DNA from 2 places in the Coprobacillus cateniformis genome. Region 1 is predicted to be linked to the other one. Evidence: a T-box and tRNA genes for the amino acid it is inferred to sense, from the RefSeq annotation. Region 1 holds a T-box; the other holds one or more tRNA genes.
The links. The T-box of region 1 lies ahead of trpS (tryptophan--tRNA ligase). A T-box ahead of a tRNA ligase gene usually reads a tRNA of that ligase, here a tRNA-Trp.

Region 1 (11,234 bases):
TGATACAACAACGACTCCTAAGGCTAAAATTATTGATATGAATGAGGATTGGATTAAAATTCAATATCAAAGAAAGAGTGCAGGTTCATTGTTTAAAAAGGAAACTGTGACAAAACTAGTTGATTTGGCAACAGTGAATGGTTTTGAAGTTGTGGAGGAAAAGATATGATAGAGATTTTATTGATTATTATTCTTTTGGTTTGTTTAAACATTTTACGTGTTGTGAAAGCACCCACAACGACAAAAAAGGATGTGAAAGAAGTCATTTTAATACAAGAACGCTTGAAGGATTTTGTTCATCAAAGATGTGAAATAGTTTTACAAGAGCCATCATGGATGATTGATATTGCTTATAGTACAATAGGGGTTATTCAAGATTATGATGATGAATGGCTGATGATTGTCATTCAAAAATCTAAAAAGGAAATAAAGAAAGTCATAAGAATATCACAAATTAAAGATATCAAAGAAATTAAAGAGAAATAGCTATAGTATTGCTGTTTCTCTTTTTGATTGTTATAATAGAAAAAAGGAGTTGATTATATGGGTATATGGATGTTATTGCACTAAGCAAGGCTTAAGTGTAATAAGTCTTGCTAATCATAACAGTTAAAGAAAAGATTAGGAGGACAATGATGTCATATTTTAAATATCAATCAAAAAATATTTTTTATCAGGTTATAGGGGAAGGAGAACCATTATTATTCCTTCATGGAGATACAGCATCATCAAAGATGTTTGAGATGATTTTACCTTTATATCAAGATTGTTTTCAATGCATTTTGATAGATTTTTTAGGGAATGGACAATCAGATAGAGTGAAAGAATTCCCAATTCAATTATGGGAAGATCAAGCTTTGCAGACAATTGCTCTATTGGAACATTTATCTTATGATAGAGTTCATCTTTTAGGAACAAGTGGAGGGGCATATGTTGCACTTCATGTTGTTATGAAAAAACCAGAACTTATTGGAAAGGTGATTGCTGATAGTTTTGATGGAAGAACTTTAAGAGAAGGTTTTGCTGATGATTTGCTGGCTGAAAGGAATTTCTCTATAAAAGATGCAGATGCTAAACTTTTTTATGAATGGTGTCAGGGTGAAGATTGGTTGTCGGTTGTGGAGGCGAATACAAGATCACTTGTTTCATTAGCACAATCACAAGAACCGCTTTTTCATGATTCATTTGAGAGTATAAAAAATCCACTTTTACTGATTGGGAGTCTTAATGATGAAATGCTAGGACAAAATCTCAAAGATGAATTTGATGATATCCTCAAAGATGTTATGCATGGGAGTTCATATTTGTTTAAAGATGGTCAACATCCAACTGTTCTTAGTCGTGCTGAAGAGGTTGCACAAATTGTGAAAGACTTTATATGATAAGAAAGAGTAGGTGAGAGTATGGCGAAGATTCCTCATATCATAACAAGCTTAAGAATTTTATTATCAGGCATGTTGTTAGGAATTGAACCTTTCTCACCATTCTTTTTACTTATTTATTTTTTGTGTGGATTAAGTGATATTTGTGATGGTTATCTAGCAAGGCGATTACATGTTGCAAGTGATTTTGGAACATTGCTGGATAGTCTTGCAGACCTATTTTTTATATGTATATCAATGTTTATTTTTGTTCCACTTTTCAAGTGGCAAGAATGGATGATAGATATTCTTGTTATGATATCGATAGGTCGGATGATAACAATTGTAATTGGTTTTTATCGATATCGACAATTTGTTTTTCATCATACTGTTCTTAATAAAATAACAGGGTTATATTTATGGAGTTTTCCAATACTATGTTTATGTCTTGGATTAAATGTTTATATGATTATTGCAAGTGTTTTAGCAACGTTATCAATGATTGAGGATATGATTATGATGATGAAATGTAAAACATTGATAAGAGATAGAAAAGGTTTATGGGAACGAGAAAAGTAAATCATGGATATAGGATATAAAAAGAGGAATCGTTTTTTACGATTCCTTATTTCTTCTTGATAGTAATTCCTATTTTTCTTTCTACTTTTGCAAGTTTTTTTCTTGCAATAGGTCTTGCTTTGTTGGCTCCAGCTTCTAGAACATCATCCAAATAGCTTCCTGTTGTAATTTCTTTATAACGTGCTTGAATTTTCTCAAGTTCTGCTCCTACAATCTCAGCTAAATCAGTTTTAAATTCACCATATCCTTTACCATCATATTGTTTTTCAATATCATCAATTGAACGTTCAGATATAATTGAGTAAATCTCTAGCAAGTTAGAAATACCAGGTTTGTTTTCAGGATCATAATGGATATACCCATCACTATCTGTAACAGCTGATTTAATTTTCTTTTTTGAAACATTTATATCATCTAGAATATAAATTGTACCTTTACCAGCTTCATCCGATTTAGACATTTTCTTTGTTGGATTTTGTAAATCCATTATTCTTCCACCAACTTTTGCAATTAATGGCTCTGGAAGTTTAAAAGTTTCACTATAACGTGAATTGAATTTCTCAGCAACATCTCTACATAGTTCTACGTGTTGTTTTTGATCTTCCCCAACTGGCACATAATCAGGGTCATACATCAGGATATCTGCATTCATAAGTGAAGGATAATTGAAAATACCTGCACCAATAACTTCGTTTTTAGATGCTTTATCCTTATATTGTGTCATCCGAGATAATTCTCCCATAGATACCATGCATCCTAAATACCAACCAAGTTGTGCATGTTCTAAAACATCTGATTGCAAAAAGAGAGTCACTTTTTCTGGATCTAACCCTGCTGCAATATAAAGAGCAATCAAATCTTTTGTATTTTGTCTGAGTTCCTTTGGTTCTTGATAAATTGTCATAGAGTGTAAATTTGCAATAAAGATAAACATCTCATACTCGTCTTGATAAGAAACAAATGGTTTTATAGCACCAATATAATTTCCTAAAGTCACACGACCTGTTGGTTTAATTCCACTTAACATTCTTTTCATTATTTAGTTCCTCCTTAACATAAAAAAACATCCTTACAAAAAGGACGTTTGAACGCGGTACCACCTTTATTCATATCATTTGATATGCACTTTCATCTTAACGCGATTAACGATAAATGACTGATGCCATCTATAACTCCAGAATCCCAATTCATTTATGTTCATGACTTGTTTGCACCAACCACAAGTTCTCTTTCAACATGTTACATAAATTACTCCATTCCTTCTTTGTCTTTATTGTCATTATAGAAGTCTTTGAATTAAAAATCAAGAGATTATCAAAAAAGAATTTCATAAATAAACAAAATGATGTATAATATGAAATGCAAGGAGTTGATACTATGATTAGAATATATACAGCACCAAGTTGTGCATCATGTCGTAAAGTAAAGGCTTGGTTAAAAGAACACCAAATCCCTTATGTAGAAAAAAACATCTTTTCAACCCTTTTAAGAGAAACAGAATTAAGAGAACTTTTAGAAAGAAGTGAGAATGGTACAGATGATATTATTTCTAAAAGATCTAAAATTATAAAAGAAAATCAAGTTGATTTAGATGATATGTCAGTCAACCAATTGATTCATTTTATTCAAGAGAATCCGTCAATATTGAAACGACCAATCATCATTGATGAAAGACGTTTCCAAGTTGGGTATAATGCCGAAGAAATAAGAGCATTTATTCCACGAGAATTAAGAAGGTTGCAAGAGTGTGACAATAGTGATTTCTGTCCACAATTTACAGATATCAAAACTGAATATTATAAAAATCAACAGGCAGACTGTCCTGAAAGATGCGAATAACTGGGCGGAGTATACTCTGCCTGTTTTTTATTTAGGAAATGAAATGATGAAAGTGTTAATCACTTCCTAATACTTAGGAAATAAAGATATAAGAGTATCAGAAAAAATAATGTTATAATTTGCAAGAAAGAGAGGGATATTGTATGCTCAATAAAAGACAAGAGAGGATTATCTCTATATTTTATGAAAATAAAGAATGGATTACAGGTAAAGAACTTGCTAGACTGCTAGGAGTCTCAGATCGTACAATTCGTTCAGATATTGATGCAATAAATAAAAATTTCCAAGAGGAACTCATTCAATCGAATATTCGTATGGGCTACTTCTTAAATATAGATAAATATAATCAGATATATATTGAAACACCAAAAGATATTCCTCAAACTCCAGCTCAAAGATGTACATATTTAATTCAACAGTTATTAATTCATGAAGAAGGTATTAATCTCACTTTCTTACAAGAAGATATATATGTAAGTGGGTATTCAATTGAAAATGATATCAAGAAAGTACGTAAAACATTGGAAAAATATTCTCATCTGAAATTAGTTCGTTCTAAGAATTATATATATTTAAAGGGCGATGAAATAGAGAAGAGAAAATTATATAAAGAACTGCTATCAAATGAAACACAAGGGAATTTTTTAAACTTAAATAAATTGGCAATGTTTTATAAAGACTTTGATTTAGTTAAAGCAACGGATATTCTTGTAAATGTACTTAAAAATCATCAATATGTTATTAAAGAAACAATGTTTCCAATGTTAATATTACATGTTGGTATAAGTATCGAAAGAATGTTAAACTGTCAGTTTTATACAACAGAAAGAAAAAATCAGGCTTTGTTACAAAGTATTGAATATAAAATTGCAAGTGAGTATTTTGAAAGACTTATGGAATTCATTCCTATTGAGATACATGAAGATGAAATATGTTTATTGGCATTATTATTTTCTAATAAGAGTGGACAATATCAACCTAAACATCTTTTTATTGATGAGAATCATATTGATATAGATGAATTACTACAAAATGTTGTTACACCAATTGAAAAGAAATTGCATGTTCAATTTCATGAAGATGAAGATTTTATGGCAGGATTAAAAATGCATTTACAAGGATTGATTGAGAGATATCAACAAAATATAAATGCTGATAATCTCTTTATTCATGATATTAAAAGGAATTATCCTCTTGTTTTTGAAATGGGGGTATCAGTTGGAAATGCTTTAGAAGAGTGTTTGAATATTCATATTAATGAATCAGAAATGGGTTTCATTGCTTTGCATTTTGGTGCTGCTTATGAACGACTAAATAGAAATAGTAAATTTAAGGTTGTGATGATCATTCCTTATGATCAAAATTTTTCAACATTAGGGCAAAAAAAAGTAGAATCAACTTTTAGTGAGCGATTAGAAATTGTTGAGACATTACCATTGTTTGAAGAGGCAAAAGTTCTTGCTTTAAATCCAGATTTATTAATTACTATGACACCACTTTCACATGAATTAGATATTCTCACTATTCAAGTGAGTATGTTTATTAACAATGAGGACGAATCAATCATCTTCCAAGCTTTGTCTAAATTAGAGAAGAAAAGATTTCAAATAGTCTTTAATCAAAAAATATCACAACTTATCAATCCACAATACTTCTATGTTGATTTAGATAAACGAAGTTCACAAGAAGTTATTGAATATTTATGTGATGAATTGTATAGCGGAGGTGTTGTGAATAAATTCTTTAAAAAAGGTGTTTTAAAAAGAGAAGAAATGTCACCCACATCTTTTGCTTATTCATTTGCTACACCACATTCTTTTGGAGATTATGTCAATACACCTACAGTATCAGTAGCACTGTTAAAGAATCCGATTGATTGGGGTTCATTTAAAGTTAAATTGGTTATCTTATTAGCTATCAATGAAGGTGATCATGAAGTTTTAAAGATGTTTTTTGATTGGTTAAGTCAGGCGATTGGAGAGGCTGGTCATTTTTCTGATTTACTAGAATCTAGAGACTATAATGAGTTTATTTGTAAAATCACAAAGGAGAAAAAATAATGAAAAAACCAAAAATCAATTATGCTGCTTTCCAGAATAAAAAAATGATTCAATCTCAACCAACCACTGTAAATAACTTTAAAAGACTGTTTGCATATATTATTGATTGGTATGCTGCCAGTATGTTGGCTGGTATTCCAGTTGTGCTAATATATTCTATCTTTTTTCAAGACCTAGAAATTACACAAAATATTACAGAACTTCCTTATCCATATAGCATATTAGCAGGAATTATGGCAATTATTATCTATTTGGCTTATTTTATTTTTGTACCTTTAAAAATTTATCCTGGTCAAACTTTTGCTAAAAAGATTATGAACATTCAAGTTGTGAAAGAGGATGATAGTTATGTTGATTTTATAACTCTTTTGAAACGTGAGGCAATTGGTGTCATGATAGTTGAAGGATATATTGCAGCAAGTTCAAGTTATTTTCATCAAATGATTAATATTTTCATAGGGAAAGACTTAAATGATATATATGTTTATGTTTTTGGTATCATAACAGCCCTATCAATGCTTTGGGCTTGTGCTTCACCAAAACGTAAAATGTTCCATGATTATATTGCAGGAACAAAATTATCAATTGTTGTAGAAGATTAAATATTTCCTATATACTAGGAAGATTTTTTAGAAAAATTAGATAAATTTAGTTGCTATAATGGAGATAGATTTTAAAAGGAGGAAAATTTATGTTTAACAAACTAGAAAGCGTATTAATGCCAATTGCTGATAAACTTGGTAAAAATAGAGTATTAATCGCTATCCGTGATGGATTCTTAATCACAACTCCATTATTGATTGTTGGGTCAATCTTCTTGTTAATCGCTAACTTCCCAATACCAGGCTGGGATGAAATGATGGCAAGTGTATTTGGGGAAAACTGGGGAACATGGTTCACAAATGTATCAAGGGCAACTTTTAATATGACTGGGCTACTGACTTGTGTAGGTACTGGTTATGCATTCGCTAGAGAATTAAAAGGTGATAAAATTCAGGGGGCAGTCGTGTCATTGGTTGCTTTTGTTATTCTAACAAACACAAGTATAGCATCTATTCCAGGTGTTAGTTTACTAGAAGGCAGTGATGCTGCTGAAAATGGTATTAATGGTTTAGCATTTAGATATATCGGAGCAGATGGTATCTTTATGGGACTTGTGTGTGCTCTTAGTTCAGTTTTAATCTTTACATGGGTTTATAAAAAGGGTTGGACAATTAAGATGCCTAAAGGTGTACCACCAGCTGTCTGTGATTCATTTGCAGCATTAGTACCAAGTGCATTCGTTATGACAATCTTCTTCTTGGTACGTATTCTATTTGGAATGACTTCATTTGGTACAGCTCATCAATTTGTGTTAGAGATTTTACAAACACCATTGAAAGGTATGGGAGATACTTTAGCAGCAAATGCTATTTACTCATTTGCATGTACTTTCTTATGGTTCTTTGGAATTAATGGACCAGCAGTTGCTAACTCTGTATACTTTATTGGAAATGTTTTAACTATTGAGCAGCAGGTTGCATTTGAAGCAGGACAGGCATTGCCTCATATTTTTACAAATCCTTTCTCTAATTTCTTCTGCAATTTTGGTGGTGGTGGTTCAACTTTATCATTAGTCATTGTTATGTTAGGGTTCTGTAAATCTCAACGTATTAAACAATTAGGAAGATTAAGTATTGTTCCAGGTATTTTTGGAATTAATGAACCAATTATCTTTGGATTACCAGTTGTATTAAATCCAATTATTGCCATTCCATTTATTTTAGTACCAATGATGAACTTAATATTATCTTACTGTGCAACACTTTGGCATATTATACCAAAAACAACTGGAGTTAATTTACCATGGACAACACCAATTGGTTTTTCTGGATGGCTATCAACAGGAGATCCAATTGCAGCATTATGGCAATTCTTGTTATTGGCTTTAGGGTGTGTTGTATATTTCCCATTTATTAAAGCTCTAGATAAACAATATCTCAAAGAAGAATTAGAAGCCGAAGATGATGTTGAAGAAGATATCTCATTTGATGATTTAGATCTTTCGGATTTATAAAAATGAAAGCTATAGTTTGGCTATAGCTTTTTGGTCTTCTGATAATAAATTATGTTATAATGATTAAAAAAGGAGTAAGGTTATATGTAATATGGGTTTTAGATATACGATACCAATGGTGACTCTTCCAATGGGTAGCTGTGTCTATGTTAATATGAGTAAGAAACAATTAAGAATTTTTTCCTAATATTAGGAAAAGAATTTGAAAGATAAAAATAATATTTTAACTATAATAAAGGAGAACAAGGAACTATGAAGAAGATATATTTGTTATGTAGTCAGGGAATGTCCACAAGTATATTGGCAAGTATGATGCAGGATTGTGCCAATAAACACAAATTACCAGTTGAAATTGTGGCTTATCCTCATGGTAAATTACCAAGTGTTATTGAAAAATGGGCACTACCAGATGCTATTCTTCTAGGACCTCAAGTTAAGTATTTGTTAGAAGAAACAAGACAAAGATTCAGTCATTTAAATATTCCTATTATAATGATTTCACAAGAAGATTATGGAATGTTAAACAGTGACAAAGTCTTAAAGAAAGCACTTCTGGCAATGCAGGAAAATAAGGAGAAGAAAAATGAAAGTATTGATGATATTTGATCAAACACAGTCTGGGTTAGGAGGAAAAGAGAGTGCTGATTTAGCATTAGGTGGAAAGATGATGCCAATTGGTTCATGCAATATGTTTGAAAAACAGTTAAAGGATGCTGGTGGTAAGATTGTTGGAACTTTATATTGTGGAAATGGAACATTTATGAAAGACCCAGAAACTGTTTCTAAAAAGTTTGCAGCTATGGCTAAGAAAATTCAGCCAGATGTAGTCATTTGTGGACCATGTTTTAATTATGCTGAATATGGAGTCATGGCAGCAAAAACAGCTTTAACGATTCATGAACATACAGATATACCAGTATTTGCTATGATGTCAAAAGAATGTGAAAAAGCTATTTCTGATTATAAAGATAAAGTCTATATTCTTAAGATGCCTAAAAAAGGTGGGACAGGTTTAAATCAAGCATTAGCAAATATGATTACATTTACAAAAATGTTAGTCAATAAAGAAGATGTAATGGCGTTTGTTAAAGAACATGTTTATTAAAGGCATGTTCTTTTTTTCCGTTTAATAGGAAAGAAACTTACATAAGTTATTGTCTGTTAAGAATTATAATAATAATGAAAGGTAGGTATGTTATGGATACTTTAAAATTAATGGAAGAATTAACACAAGTCATTGGAATTGCTGGAGATGAAAGATATGTCTCTGAATTATTAAAATCATATTTACAACCCTATTGTGATGAACTGATTTATGATCATTTAGGAAGTTTATTTGCAATTAAAAAAAGTCAAAAAGAAAATGCAAAAAAGGTCATGGTATGTGGCCATATGGATGAAGTGGGTTTAATGATTACTGAAGTCACTACAAATGGCCTATTAAAATTTATAAAAATTGGGAGCATTGATAATCAAGTTCTTCTCTCACATCGTGTTCGTGTTTTAAAACAAGATGGACAAGAAGTGCCAGGAACAATTGGTTGTTCATTAAAAGATGTAGAAGTGTGTGATGATAAAAAGATGTTTATTGATGTTGGAGCGACTTCAAAACAAGATGTTGAAGCAATGGGGGTGAGTATTGGTGATAGTGCAGTATTAGATGGTCCTTTTACAGTTTTGAACCAAAATCGTATTCTTTCTAAGGCATGGGATAATCGTTATGGATGTGTTATGGCTGTTGAGGTTTTAGAAGCTTTAAAAGATGTTGAATTGGATTATGATTTATATATAGGTGCCACTGTTCAAGAAGAAGTGGGAATGCGTGGAGCGACAACAGCAACTGGCTTGATTCGTCCAGATATGGGTATTGTTATGGATTGTTCATTTGCAGATGATTATCAGGGAAAAGATAATGAAATTGGTAAACTAGGTGCAGGTATATTGATTCGTTATTATGATAAAGGAATGATGCCTAATCGTGCTCTTTTAAATGAACTTGTAGAAACTTGTCAAAAAAATAATATTCCTTATCAATATTTCTATAATATGGGTCAAACCGATTCGGCATGGATACATAAATTGTTTTCTGGTTGCCCAACACTAAGTGCATGTATTTGTGCAAGAGGTGGTCACACAAGTCAGTCAATGATAGATTTAAGGGACTATATGAATGCGAAAAAGGCAATCATTCATATTCTCACTTCTCTTGATGAGTCAAAAATTCAAATGTTTAAAGAAGAAAATAGATAGAGGTAAATATATGGCTAAAGAACCTTATGGAAATATCAATTTAGATTTAATTAGGGAAATGAGCGAAGCTCATGGCATATCAGGATGTGAAAAAGAAGTTAGTCGAGTTATGAAAAAATATATGGCACCAATATGTGATGAAATTACATATGATCATTTGGGTTCGATTATTGGTCTTAAGAAAGGACATTTGGGTCCAAAGATTATGATTGCAGGTCATATGGACGAAGTTGGTTTTTTGGTTAGAGATATTGATGAGAATGGATTTATACATATGTTGCCAGTTGGAGGCTGGTGGGGTCATGTTTTGCCTGCTCAAACCCTTTATGTGACAACAGCAACTGGAAAGAGATATCATGGAGTTGTAGGGAGCAGTGCTCCACATGGTTTACCAAAGGAAGTCAAAGAAAAGGTTATGAAACCAATTGATTTATTTCTTGATTTAGGTGTGGATAATCGTCAAGAAGTATTAGATTTAGGTATTCAAATAGGTGATATGATAACTCCTGATACACAATTTGAAGTGATGAATAATCCAAATTATTTAATGGGAAAAGCTTGGGATGATCGTTTATGTGCAGCAGCTGCTATTGAAGTTTTAGAACGTATTCAAAATGATGATATTACAGCAGACGTCTATGCTGTAGGAACAGTACAAGAAGAAGTGGGTTTAAGAGGTGCGAGGACAGCCGCCAATTTGATTCATCCTGATATTGCAATTGCATTAGATGTCACAACTGCAATGGATACACCAGCTGATCAAGGAACAATTCAGCTTGGAAAAGGTGTTGTTTTAAGCATTATGGATGCTGGAATTATTGGACATAAAGCATTATTAAAAGAAATGGAAGCAATTTGTCATGATTTAAACTTAGATATCAATTATGATATGATGACAGTAGGTGGTACAGATGCTGATAATATCCATAAAGCGTATGATGGGATCATTTGTATGACATTGAGTATACCAACTCGTTATATGCATTCTCATCGTTTAATTATTCATCGTAAAGATTATGTTCAAACTGTTGAAGCCATTGCAGAATTGTGTCGCAGATTAGATTGGGATAAATATAGAGCGTTGGATCA
Region 2 (11,234 bases), 2.1 Mb from region 1:
TAATCAAGAATGGCAAGTCAATCTTTATCAAAATGATACAGTTGAAAGCCTAATCAATAGATTACCATTAACCATTCAAATGAAAGAATTACATGGAAATGAGAAGTATCATTATCTTGATTTTCAACTGCCAATTATGAGCGAATCAATTGATCAAATTGAAACAGGAGATCTTATGCTTTTTGGGAATAATTGTCTTGTTTTATTCTATGAAAGTTTTTCCACCCCTTATCAATATACTAAGATAGGATATATTGATAATCTGAAAAATATAAAAAATTTAGTTGGAAGCAAGGATGTGAAAGTCACATTTCAAGTTAATAAATAAGGAGGAAATGATTATGGAATTCGTGAAACAAAAATATTTAAGTGGAGAAAGAGCTCTATTTCAAAGTAATGGAGTTAGAATTGAAGATTCTATTTTTGCTGATGGGGAATCACCATTAAAAGAAAGTCAAAATATAGACATTAATCAAAGTATTTTTAAATGGAAATATCCATTATGGTATTGTCAAAATGTAGTTGTTACAAATTCTACTTTTTTAGAAACAGCACGTTCAGGAATTTGGTATACACATCATATTGATATGAGAGAGTGTATCATTGAGGCGCCTAAAACTTTTAGACGTGCAAGTGATATTACATTAAAAAATGTAGATATGCCATTTGCACAAGAATCATTTTGGAATTGTCATGATATAAGATTAAATAAAGTCAGTGCAAGAGGTGATTATTTTGGAATGAGTAGTGAAAATATCATTATTGATGATTTGCATTTAACAGGAAATTATTGTTTTGATGGAGCTAAAAATATTGAAGTTCATAATGCAAAGTTAATTTCTAAGGATGCTTTTTGGAATTGTGAGAATGTTATTGTCTATGATTCAACAATTATTGGAGAATACTTGGCATGGAATTCTAAAAATATAACTTTTATCAATTGTACAATTGAAAGTCTGCAAGGGTTATGTTATATGGATAATGTGAAAATGGTGAATTGTAAGTTAATCAATACATCTTTGGCATTTGAGTATTGTTCAAATATTGATGCGGATATTGTCTCGCATATTGATAGTATAACCAATCCTATATCTGGAGTAATAAGAGCTCATAGTATTGGTGAAATTATTTTAGATGAAACAAAAATTAATCCCCAAGATACAAAAATTATGATTACAAATCCAATTGTTGGAGACTCATATCAATGTGATTATGTAAACTGTTAAATATGGTTGATAATATAGCCGAAAGAATTTAAGGAGGATTCATATGTATAATTTTTCAAAACTAACAAATAGGAAAGAAACAGATTCATTGAAATGGGATGTTGCCAAGCATGAATTACCTATGTGGGTTGCTGATATGGATTTTGAAACAGCTCCTGAAATAGTTGAAGCAATCGAAAAAAGAGTGAGTCATAAAATTTTTGGATATAATATTGTTCCTGATGAATATTTTCAAAGTATTCAATACTGGTGGCAAACAAGACATCAGTATAATATGGAAAAAGAATGGATGATGTTTTGTACTGGAGTTGTACCAGCTATATCTTCAATTGTGAGAAAATTAACAACTGTTGGTGAGAATGTTCTCATTCAATCACCAGTTTATAATATATTCTACAATTCAATTCTTAATAATGGGCGTTGTGTATTATCAAGTGATCTTGTTTATGATGGATATGAATATAATATTGATTTTGATGATTTAGAAAAAAAACTTGCTATGCCACAAACAACCTTAATGATTTTATGTAATCCTCATAATCCAATTGGAAAAATATGGAGTCAAGAAACATTACAGCGAATTGGTGATTTAGCTGCTCAATATCATGTTGTGGTTGTTTCTGATGAAATTCATTGTGATATTGTTACACCAGGGAAAGAGTATGTTCCTTTTGCAAGCGTTTCTCAAACAAATCTCATGAACAGTATTACTTGTATTGCACCAACAAAAACATTTAATTTGGCTGGTTTGCAAACATCATGTATTGTTGTACCCAATGCTATTTTGCGTCATAAGGTCAATCGTGCTATCAACACTGATGAAGTTGCTGAACCCAATAGTTTTGCTATAACAGCATCAATAACGGCTTTTGAAAAAGGTGGAAAGTGGCTTGAGGAATTGAAAAGTTATATTGAAAGTAATAAGCAAATGGCTCATGCTTATATAAAGACATATTTACCCGAATTACATGTTACTCCTAGTGAGGCAACTTATCTTTTATGGATTGATTGTTCACATGTATGTAAAAACAGTTTAGAGTTAGTTGAATTTATAAGAAGTACAACTGGATTGTATTTATCCTCTGGTGAAGAATATGGAAAGAATGCAAAAAGTTTTATACGTATGAATATTGCTTGCCCTCAAGAACGCTTAAATGATGGCTTAAAGAGATTAAGGCAAGGTATTGGAAATTATAAAAAAGGAAGTGAAAATTATGAATAAAAAGAAATTAGAGAGATTACATGAATTTGAAGATGTTATGAATATGGAAAAGCTTTATAACAAAACAACTGAGGAGATAATCAAACAATATTATTTTCAAACTGATCATTTTATAAAATCAAGTGATCAAGGTTTTCAATTAACATCTAGTGAGTTAACAGTTTTAAAAGCTCTCATGAAAATTTGATAGATGATTTTATCGATATCAAATCTTGTAGATAATTAGTTAGATTTACAAATTATAAATGAATGTAAAATCAGTTCAATAATCAAAAATTGTTGATTGAGAGGCTTAATAAACTAGAAAAGAATCCAATAATTGCTAAATAAAAAAACAATCACTAAACTGTGATTGAAATTTTAAAGTTTGATTAATTTATTTTCTTTAAAATAATAAATATCTTCTCTTTTATATCCATATTTTGAGTTCGGCATACTAATGTGAGGTTCAAAGGTAAACATGTTTACCTTTGATAATTGTGTTTGATTACCTTTTTCAATGTAAATTCTTTCTTCTTGATTTTTTACAATTGAGTGACCCAAATTACCAAGGAAGTCTAAATTTACAAATCCTTTCTTCTTGATGATATCATTCATAATATAATAGAGTTCTTCAAAAGTCATATCATCTGTTACAATCTATATTAACCTTTCATGAAGATATTTTTCCATTAACAATCCATTTTTCCACTCTTGATTTTGAATATTATTGATATCATTAATAACTTTGCTATTTTCAATAATAATAGTTCTTGCAAAGTCACCCCAATATTTATTGTTTTGTGGGCTTAAATCAATAGTGATAATATCATTATTAGTAATTATTCTATTTGCAACTTTATATCTTTTTCCAGAAATGGACATTGTTGTTTCATCACCAGAAAATATTAATGCTCCAACATTCCAATACCAAAAAGAGTCCGCACCATTTTCAAGCATATATTTTTCACACATATCTTTGATTTCTTTTAAACTCATACCAACAGAAATATTGTTTATGAGATATTGCATTGTTTTTCTATTTAAATTTTGCATAGTTAAATTATTCATTATATCTCTCCCATTTTTATGTTTTGAAATAATTATATCATAGTAATTATTTTTTTATAGCAAAAAGAATATATTGAATTTATAGAAAATAATTTTTAGTTAGTATAAAGAGTTATCAAAATGGTATGTTGGCCAAAATGACTCATCACAAAAAGATGACTTTTGGTTGTATATGATTAACTTTAGACAAAAAAAGAGCAATGATTTGCTCTAACTTTCTCATGGCAGGGGTGGCAGGAATCGAACCCGCGTCCACGGTTTTGGAGACCGATGCTCTACCATTGAACCACACCCCTACAAAATATGGTGACCTGTACGGGATTCGAACCCGTGAATGCATGCGTGAAAGGCATGTGAGTTAACCGTTTCTCCAACAGGCCAATTTCTGTTGCCACAATATAATATCATATAAAAAAAACAAAAGCAATAGTAAAAATGATGAATAAATGATATTATATAAAAGTATTGGAGGAAATATTATGTTTGGATTTGGTAAAAAAATAGAAATAAAGAAATTGGATATTAATGAAGGATATCGTCGATATGTGAAGAATCCTGATAAGTATGTTATTATTTGTGCTGATGAAGTAAAGGATTTTGATAATTTACACATTGCTGGTGCTGAATGTTTACCATTAAGAATCATGGACCATTTTGAGGATTATTATCCTGAAGAAGATTGTATTTATTGTGTCTATGCTATTAATCCTGCAATTAGTGAAAGGGCATATAAGAAGATTTATAAAAAGGGTTATGAAGTTTATGATATGGGTGGATTTATGGACTTTCATGAACAAGAAGAAGGTCTTAACGCTTCTAAGCGTTCATTAAGAAGAAAAAAATAAAATATTTTAAATTTTCAAGTCTGTTTCTTTGTCCTCTTGAATATGATTGTGGTATAATGGTCTTAAGAAAGTAAGGGAGGAATCATATATGGCTCAAAATTTAAAATTCATAGTAACAGACCCAGTTGGACTCTATGCTACTCCTACCACAGAACTTGTTAATGCAGTCAAACAATTTCATAGTGATGTTTCTTTACGTTATGGAAACAAAGAAGTCAATTTGAAAAGTATGATGGGAGTTTTATCTTTAGGAATCCCTACAAAAGCGCAATTAGAAATTATTGCAGATGGTGGAGATGAGAAGCAGGCTATAGAGGAAATTAAAGCTAAAATTAATGAACTGGGAATTTCAACAATTGAATAATAATGGAGGGGATATCGAAAGATATCCTTTTCTTATAAAAAAACGTGACCTATTCATCATATGAATTGAGAAAAATAAAGAGGTATGAGATACTAAAAATAATGTAAGGAGGTTGCATATGATAAAATATATAAGAAAAAGAGATGGTCGAATGGACCAGTTTGACGTCAATAAGATTGCTGGAGCTATTTATAAAGCCTTTCAAGCAACAGAAGCTAAATATGATCTAGATACAGCTATTGCAGTTGCACAAGAGGTGGAAGAAAAATTAGAAGCAAGACATAGTGAACTTCCAACTGTTGAATTGGTACAAGATACTGTAGAAGAGACATTGATATCAAAGGGATATGTCAGAATTGCAAAAGCTTATATTTTGTATCGTGCAGAACGTACTCGTTCACGAGATCGTAAATCTCGTTTAATGAAAACAATGGAAGAAATTACTTTTCAAGATGCTAAGGATAGCGATTTAAAACGTGAGAATGCTAACGTCAATGCTGATGCACCAATGGGTACAATGTTAAAGTATGGAGCTGAAGCAGCCAAACAATTTAATGAAATGTTTGTTTTAAATCCATTGCATAGTGCTGCACATAAATCTGGTGATATTCATATTCATGATATGGACTTCTTAACTCTCACAACAACATGCACACAAATAGATATCATAAAATTGTTTAAAAACGGATTTTCAACTGGACATGGTGTTTTACGAGAACCAAATAGTATAACAACATATTCAGCATTAACATGTATTGCTATTCAATCTAACCAGAATGATCAGCATGGTGGACAAGCAATTGTGAACTTTGATTATGGTATGGCTGAAGGCGTAAGACGTTCATATAAAAAATGGTATTATAAAAATTTGAAAAAAGCTCTTGAATTATTAACAGATATGAATGTAAATGAGGTATTACAAAAAGTAAAATCACTTCATGTTTTTCCTACATTAGAGGATAATGGATATTTATTGGCTGAAAAAGAAATTCTTTTGCAATATGGTTTTAGTCAACAAATAATTGAGAAGATTCAAAACTTTACTTGTGAAGAGACATATCAAGAAACAGATAAAGAAACATATCAAGCTATGGAAGCATTAATTCATAATTTGAATACAATGAATTCAAGAGCGGGTGCACAAGTTCCATTTAGTTCGATTAATTATGGAATGGATACATCTCCTGAAGGGAGAATGGCTATTCGCAATGTGTTATTGGCAACAGAAGCTGGCTTAGGTGGTGGAGAAACACCAATATTTCCTATTCAAATCTTTAGAGTCAAAGAAGGAATCAATTATAATAATGGTGAGCCAAATTATGATTTGTTCAAATTAGCATGCCGTGTTTCTGCTAAACGTTTATTCCCAAATTTCTCTTTTATAGATTCGCCATTTAATTTACAATATTATAAAGGAACACCAGAAACTGAAGTTGCCTATATGGGATGTCGAACAAGAGTTATGGGGAATATTTATGACCCAACGAAGGAAATTGCACCAGGACGTGGAAACTTGAGTTTTACATCTCTTAATCTACCACGTTTAGCAATTAAGTCTAAAGGTGATGTTGATGAGTTCTTTGAAAAATTAGATAAAATGATTGATTTATGTATTGCTCAGTTGCTAGAAAGATTTGAAATTCAATGTAAACGCAGAGTTATGAATTATCCATTTTTAATGGGACAAGGTGTATGGATAGATTCAGAAAAACTAAAATCAACAGATGAAGTCAGAGAAGTTTTAAAACATGGAACATTGACAGTAGGGTTTATTGGACTTGCTGAGGCATTAAAAGCTTTGATTGGTTATCATCATGGTGAAAATGAAAAAGCGCAAGTTTTAGGGTTGCAAATCATCGCTCATATGCGTAAACGTATGGATGAAGCTTCTCAAAAATATCAACTCAATTTTTCACTCATTGCAACGCCAGCAGAGGGACTGTCGGGGCGTTTTGTTAAGTTAGACAGAAAGATATATGGGAAAATGGAAGGTGTTACGGATCGTGAATACTACACCAATAGTTTTCATGTTCCAGTTTATTATCCAATCAGTGCATATGATAAAATTAGGATTGAAGGACCTTATCATACCTTAACAAATGGTGGACATATTAGTTATATTGAAATGGATGGAGATCCTACAAAGAATTTAACAGCTTTTGAAAAAGTAGTACGTGCAATGCACGATGCGCATATTGGTTATGGAGCCATTAATCATCCAGTTGATAGAGATCCTGTTTGTGGATACAATGGAATTATAGATGATGTTTGTCCGAAATGTGGGCGCACTGAATCAGAACATGATGGTTTTGAAAGAATTCGTCGTATTACTGGATATTTGGTGGGTACTCTTGATCGTTTTAATGACGGTAAAAAGGCTGAAGAAGCTGACCGTGTGAAACATGGTATTCATCAATGAAAATAAGATTGTATGGCACAGTCAATGATTCTATTGTTGATGGGCCTGGTCTAAGATATGTCATATTCACACAAGGGTGTTTGCATCACTGTCCTGGTTGTCATAATCCTGATAGTCATGCTATAGATGGTGGATATATTGAAGATACAGAGCAATGTCTGTTAGAAATTGATCAGAATCCATTGCTGGATGGTGTGACTCTATCTGGTGGAGAACCTTTTTTACAGGCAACGGCACTTATTCATTTTGTACAGAAGGTTAAGAAAAGGCATTTACATGTCATGATTTATAGTGGTTATACTTTTGAAGAAATATTAGAATTAGGTGATGAAGAGAAAAAACTTTTATCACTCTGTGATACTTTGGTTGATGGAAAATTTATTTTGTCTTTAAAAAGCATGGAATTATTATATAAAGGTTCATCAAATCAAAGAATCATTGATATTCAGGCTTCTTTAAAGACTCATATGGTGATTGAACAGGAGATAAACGAATATGGAGAATTTGTCTTTTAGACAAGTTCTTTTCTTATTTGCATATATTGTATAATAATGGTATAGTATGTCAAAAAGTGAGGGAAAGCTTATGAATATGAAATCTTTTGCAAAGGGATATAACATTTATAAATTAATCTGGATATTTTTTATTTGTTCATTTTTAGGGGCAATTATAGAAATTGTTTTTTGTTATTTAACTATGGGAAAACTCATGAGTCGTAGCAGCTTGATTTATGGGCAGTTTTCAATTGTTTGGGGATTGGGGTGTGTTCTTCTAACGATGTTATTGCATAAAATGGAAGGACAACGTGATCTTTCAGTATTTATTGTAGGAAGTTTAGCTGGAGGTATTTATGAATATGCGTGTAGTTTAATAGCTGAGGGATTGTTTGGTGTTCGCTTTTGGGATTATAGTGATATTCCATTTAATGTAGATGGCCGTATTAATCTGCTTTTTTGTTTCTTTTGGGGACTCATTGCAGTTATCTGGATTCAAAATATTTATCCTTTTTTATCACGTAGGATTGAAGAATTACCAGTGCGATGGGGAAAACAGTTAACTTGGGTTTTATCTGTTTTTATGGCTTATAATATTGCTATATCAGGACTCGCACTTATTCGTGCTTATCAACGCCAACAGCATATTCCTCCTCAATCATTTGTGAGCGAATATTTAGATGAACAATTTCCAGATGATTATATTGCCAAACGCTATCAGAATATTTTACCAAAAAAATAAATCTTGGAGTTATTTGCTCCAAGATTTTAATATATCTAAAACATACTGATAAACAGTTTGATTATTGATTTCATTTAAAATTTCATGACGCATGTTAGGAAATAAATGTGATGATACATTTTGATAACCAATTTCTTTCATAAAATTAACAGCTTTGTTGAATTGATGTTCATTAATTATACAGGGATCATCACTTCCTGCAATAAATACAATTGGTAATTGAGGCTTTTTCATAAGCCAATTTTGCAGAGAATAAGTTCTTTTCATAAGCCGAAAGAGTGATTCAAAACCATTGGTTGTAAAGATAAAGCGACATAGTGGATTTTGATTATATGCTTTGACAACATCTTGATTGCTACATATCCAACTGTTAGGAAGCGTCTTATCAAACTTTTTATTAAAAGTGTCAAAACCTATCTTTTGAATCATTTGTGGACGATAATGATCATTTTTTAAACGTCCAATAATACGTGAAAGACAAATTCCAAAATTAGCAGCAGCATTATGGCTTGGACTTCCACATACAAAAAGCCCATCAATATCATAGTCATATTTTTGACAGTAACATCTGACAATCAAAGACCCCATACTGTGACCAAATAAGTAACAAGGAAGTTCAGGATATTGTGCTTTTATCCAGCAGGTTAATTGATGAACATCTTCAACAATACCAATATGACCATTGTCATAAAAATATCCTAAATCATTCTGTTGATAAATACTTTTTCCATGTCCTCGATGATCATGAATAATGCAGACATACCCTTGTTGACAAAGATATTCCATAAAATCAAAATATCTTTCTTTATGTTCACACATACCATGTGAAAATTGAATAATCCCATGAGGATGTGATGGACTCATAACAATTACATCTAAAGGTAATTGATCAAAATGAGATTTAATAGTTAAATGTTCTTTCATATTCGACACCTCATTGTTATTATACATGAAAAGAGTGGGAAAATCATGTCATTTCTAGTATAATAACAACAAAAGGAAGTGAAAAAATGGAAAAGCCAATGTTGTGTTTTGATGTTGATGGAACATTGCGTGATAATGTCAATCATCAAGTCAGTGATTCTACTTTAAAATCATTACATATTTTAAAAGAATCAGGCTATAAATTAATTATTTCTTCAGGAAGAGGGGTTGATTCTCTTATGAAGACGGGGCTTATGGAAATGTTAAAATGGGATGGTTATGTTTGTAATAATGGGCAAACAATTTTAGATGCTGATGGGAATATATTATTTCAGGTAAGTATGGAAGAATCAGCAGTCCTACAAACATTAGAAATTGCTAAACAATTAAATTATGCAGTTGTTTTAAAATCAAAGACAAGAGTCATTTCTAAGGAACCAGATGAATATGTTTTAAAGTCTCAAAGATTTTTTAAGAGTGTCATTCCTCCGGTAGGAACATATGATGGGCAATGTGTCGAAGCCATGATTGTTTATGGACCAAGAGGATATAACTATGCTCCATTTCTTGAAATTCCTGGTATTAATGTTTTGCCAGGTGAATCAACATATGCTGATTTAACAATTGCTGATGTGAGTAAAGCAACCGGTATTGAATATCTATTAAAACAATATCATTTACACCAATATATAGCTTTTGGTGATTCTTTAAATGATGTAGAAATGTTTAAACATGCCTATATTTCTGTTGCAATGGGACAGGGAAATCCTCTACTCAAAGAAATTGCCACATATGTAACGACTTCAATAGATGATGATGGAATATATAAAGCATGTTTGCATTTAGGGTTGTTTGATTCATTTTATGTGGATTATTAATGCTTTTCTCTCAGCTTTTTTTGCTGGTCTCACATCTATACTTTCTAAAATAGGATTAGAAGATTTATCATCTCATTATGTGACTGCTTTACGAACGACTGTTGTTTTATTATTTACATGGTTGATGTATTTTATCACTGGAAGTTCGTTAGCAGGGTTAACGCCTTATCATTTGTTTTTTATTATTCTTTCAGGAATAGCGACTGGGATGAGTTGGTTATGTTATTATCGGGCATTATCTTTAGGTGATGTTTCTCAAGTTGTTCCGATTGATAAATTAAGTACATTCTTAACGATGATTTTTGCTTTTATTATTTTTCATGAAGCTATTACATGGTTAAAAATTGTTTGTATTTTGATTATGTTTCTGGGAACCTATCTTATGCAGAAAAGAACACATTATGTTGACAATAAGGACTCAAAATGGTTAATATATGCAATAACTTCAGCTATATTTGCTTCATTCACTTCAATTCTTGCCAAAATTGGTATTCAAAATGTTGATAGTCAAACAGTGACAGCAATAAGAACTATCGTTGTTGTCATCATGGCATGGCTAGTTGTGGGAGTCACAAAAAGCTATCAACCACTTAAGCAGTTAAAGAAAAGACAAGTTGGTGCTATTGTCTTTTCAGCTATAGCGACAGGAATGTCATGGTTATGTTATTTTGCAGCTTTAAAAGATGGGCCAGCAAGTATAGTCGTTCCGATTGATAAATTAAGTATAGTCGTTTCCATTTTATTTGCATCATTTGTTTTACATGAAAAACAAAATATCAAGACAATCTTTGGATTGATATGTATAGTCGCATCAACACTTTTATTATTGATTGCATAAAGGAGAAAAGAAAATGACAAAAGAAGAAGCAATTCAAATAGGACATGCCATGTATGCTTATGAAATAAGTGAACAGGCAGATATAGAAAGTCAAAATTTTGATGATTTATGGCAAAGTATATATGATATCTGTCAATTATCTCACTTTCATATTCTTGAAGATTTAGAAAGTGATGAATTAGATCAAGCAATCACATGGTTAAAAGAAACACAATCATTAACAAAAAAGTAT

Region 2: it encodes a tRNA-Trp, which carries the amino acid that the T-box ahead of trpS (tryptophan--tRNA ligase) is inferred to sense. The anticodon was not compared.

The regions. Positions count from the first base shown of each region.
Region 1 covers NZ_WSNW01000001.1:723,596-734,829, reverse strand. Annotated here, with positions in the region: gene GQF29_RS03725 (helix-turn-helix transcriptional regulator) at 1-169, shown strand, start outside; gene GQF29_RS03720 (hypothetical protein) at 166-486, shown strand; gene GQF29_RS03715 (alpha/beta fold hydrolase) at 636-1,382, shown strand; gene GQF29_RS03710 (CDP-alcohol phosphatidyltransferase family protein) at 1,404-1,940, shown strand; gene trpS (tryptophan--tRNA ligase) at 1,987-2,976, opposite strand; T-box leader at 3,014-3,214, opposite strand; gene spx (transcriptional regulator Spx) at 3,318-3,779, shown strand; gene GQF29_RS03695 (BglG family transcription antiterminator) at 3,923-5,839, shown strand; gene GQF29_RS03690 (RDD family protein) at 5,839-6,441, shown strand; gene GQF29_RS03685 (PTS sugar transporter subunit IIC) at 6,531-7,895, shown strand; gene GQF29_RS03680 (PTS sugar transporter subunit IIB) at 8,148-8,501, shown strand; gene GQF29_RS03675 (GrdB-related putative oxidoreductase) at 8,479-9,000, shown strand; gene GQF29_RS03670 (M42 family metallopeptidase) at 9,093-10,145, shown strand; gene GQF29_RS03665 (M42 family metallopeptidase) at 10,156-11,234, shown strand, end outside.
Region 2 covers NZ_WSNW01000001.1:2,838,543-2,849,776, forward strand. Annotated here, with positions in the region: gene GQF29_RS13960 (cyclophilin-like fold protein) at 1-328, shown strand, start outside; gene GQF29_RS13965 (DUF3737 family protein) at 342-1,226, shown strand; gene GQF29_RS13970 (MalY/PatB family protein) at 1,270-2,448, shown strand; gene GQF29_RS18705 (hypothetical protein) at 2,441-2,635, shown strand; partial or broken gene GQF29_RS13975 (M24 family metallopeptidase) at 2,809-3,498, opposite strand; tRNA gene GQF29_RS13980 (tRNA-Trp) at 3,721-3,794, opposite strand; tRNA gene GQF29_RS13985 (tRNA-Glu) at 3,803-3,878, opposite strand; gene GQF29_RS13990 (hypothetical protein) at 3,978-4,343, shown strand; gene GQF29_RS13995 (HPr family phosphocarrier protein) at 4,432-4,707, shown strand; gene GQF29_RS14000 (anaerobic ribonucleoside triphosphate reductase) at 4,826-7,126, shown strand; gene nrdG (anaerobic ribonucleoside-triphosphate reductase activating protein) at 7,123-7,641, shown strand; gene GQF29_RS14010 (putative ABC transporter permease) at 7,712-8,362, shown strand; gene GQF29_RS14015 (alpha/beta fold hydrolase) at 8,372-9,286, opposite strand; gene GQF29_RS14020 (Cof-type HAD-IIB family hydrolase) at 9,373-10,164, shown strand; gene GQF29_RS14025 (EamA family transporter) at 10,151-11,002, shown strand; gene GQF29_RS14030 (hypothetical protein) at 11,016-11,234, shown strand, end outside.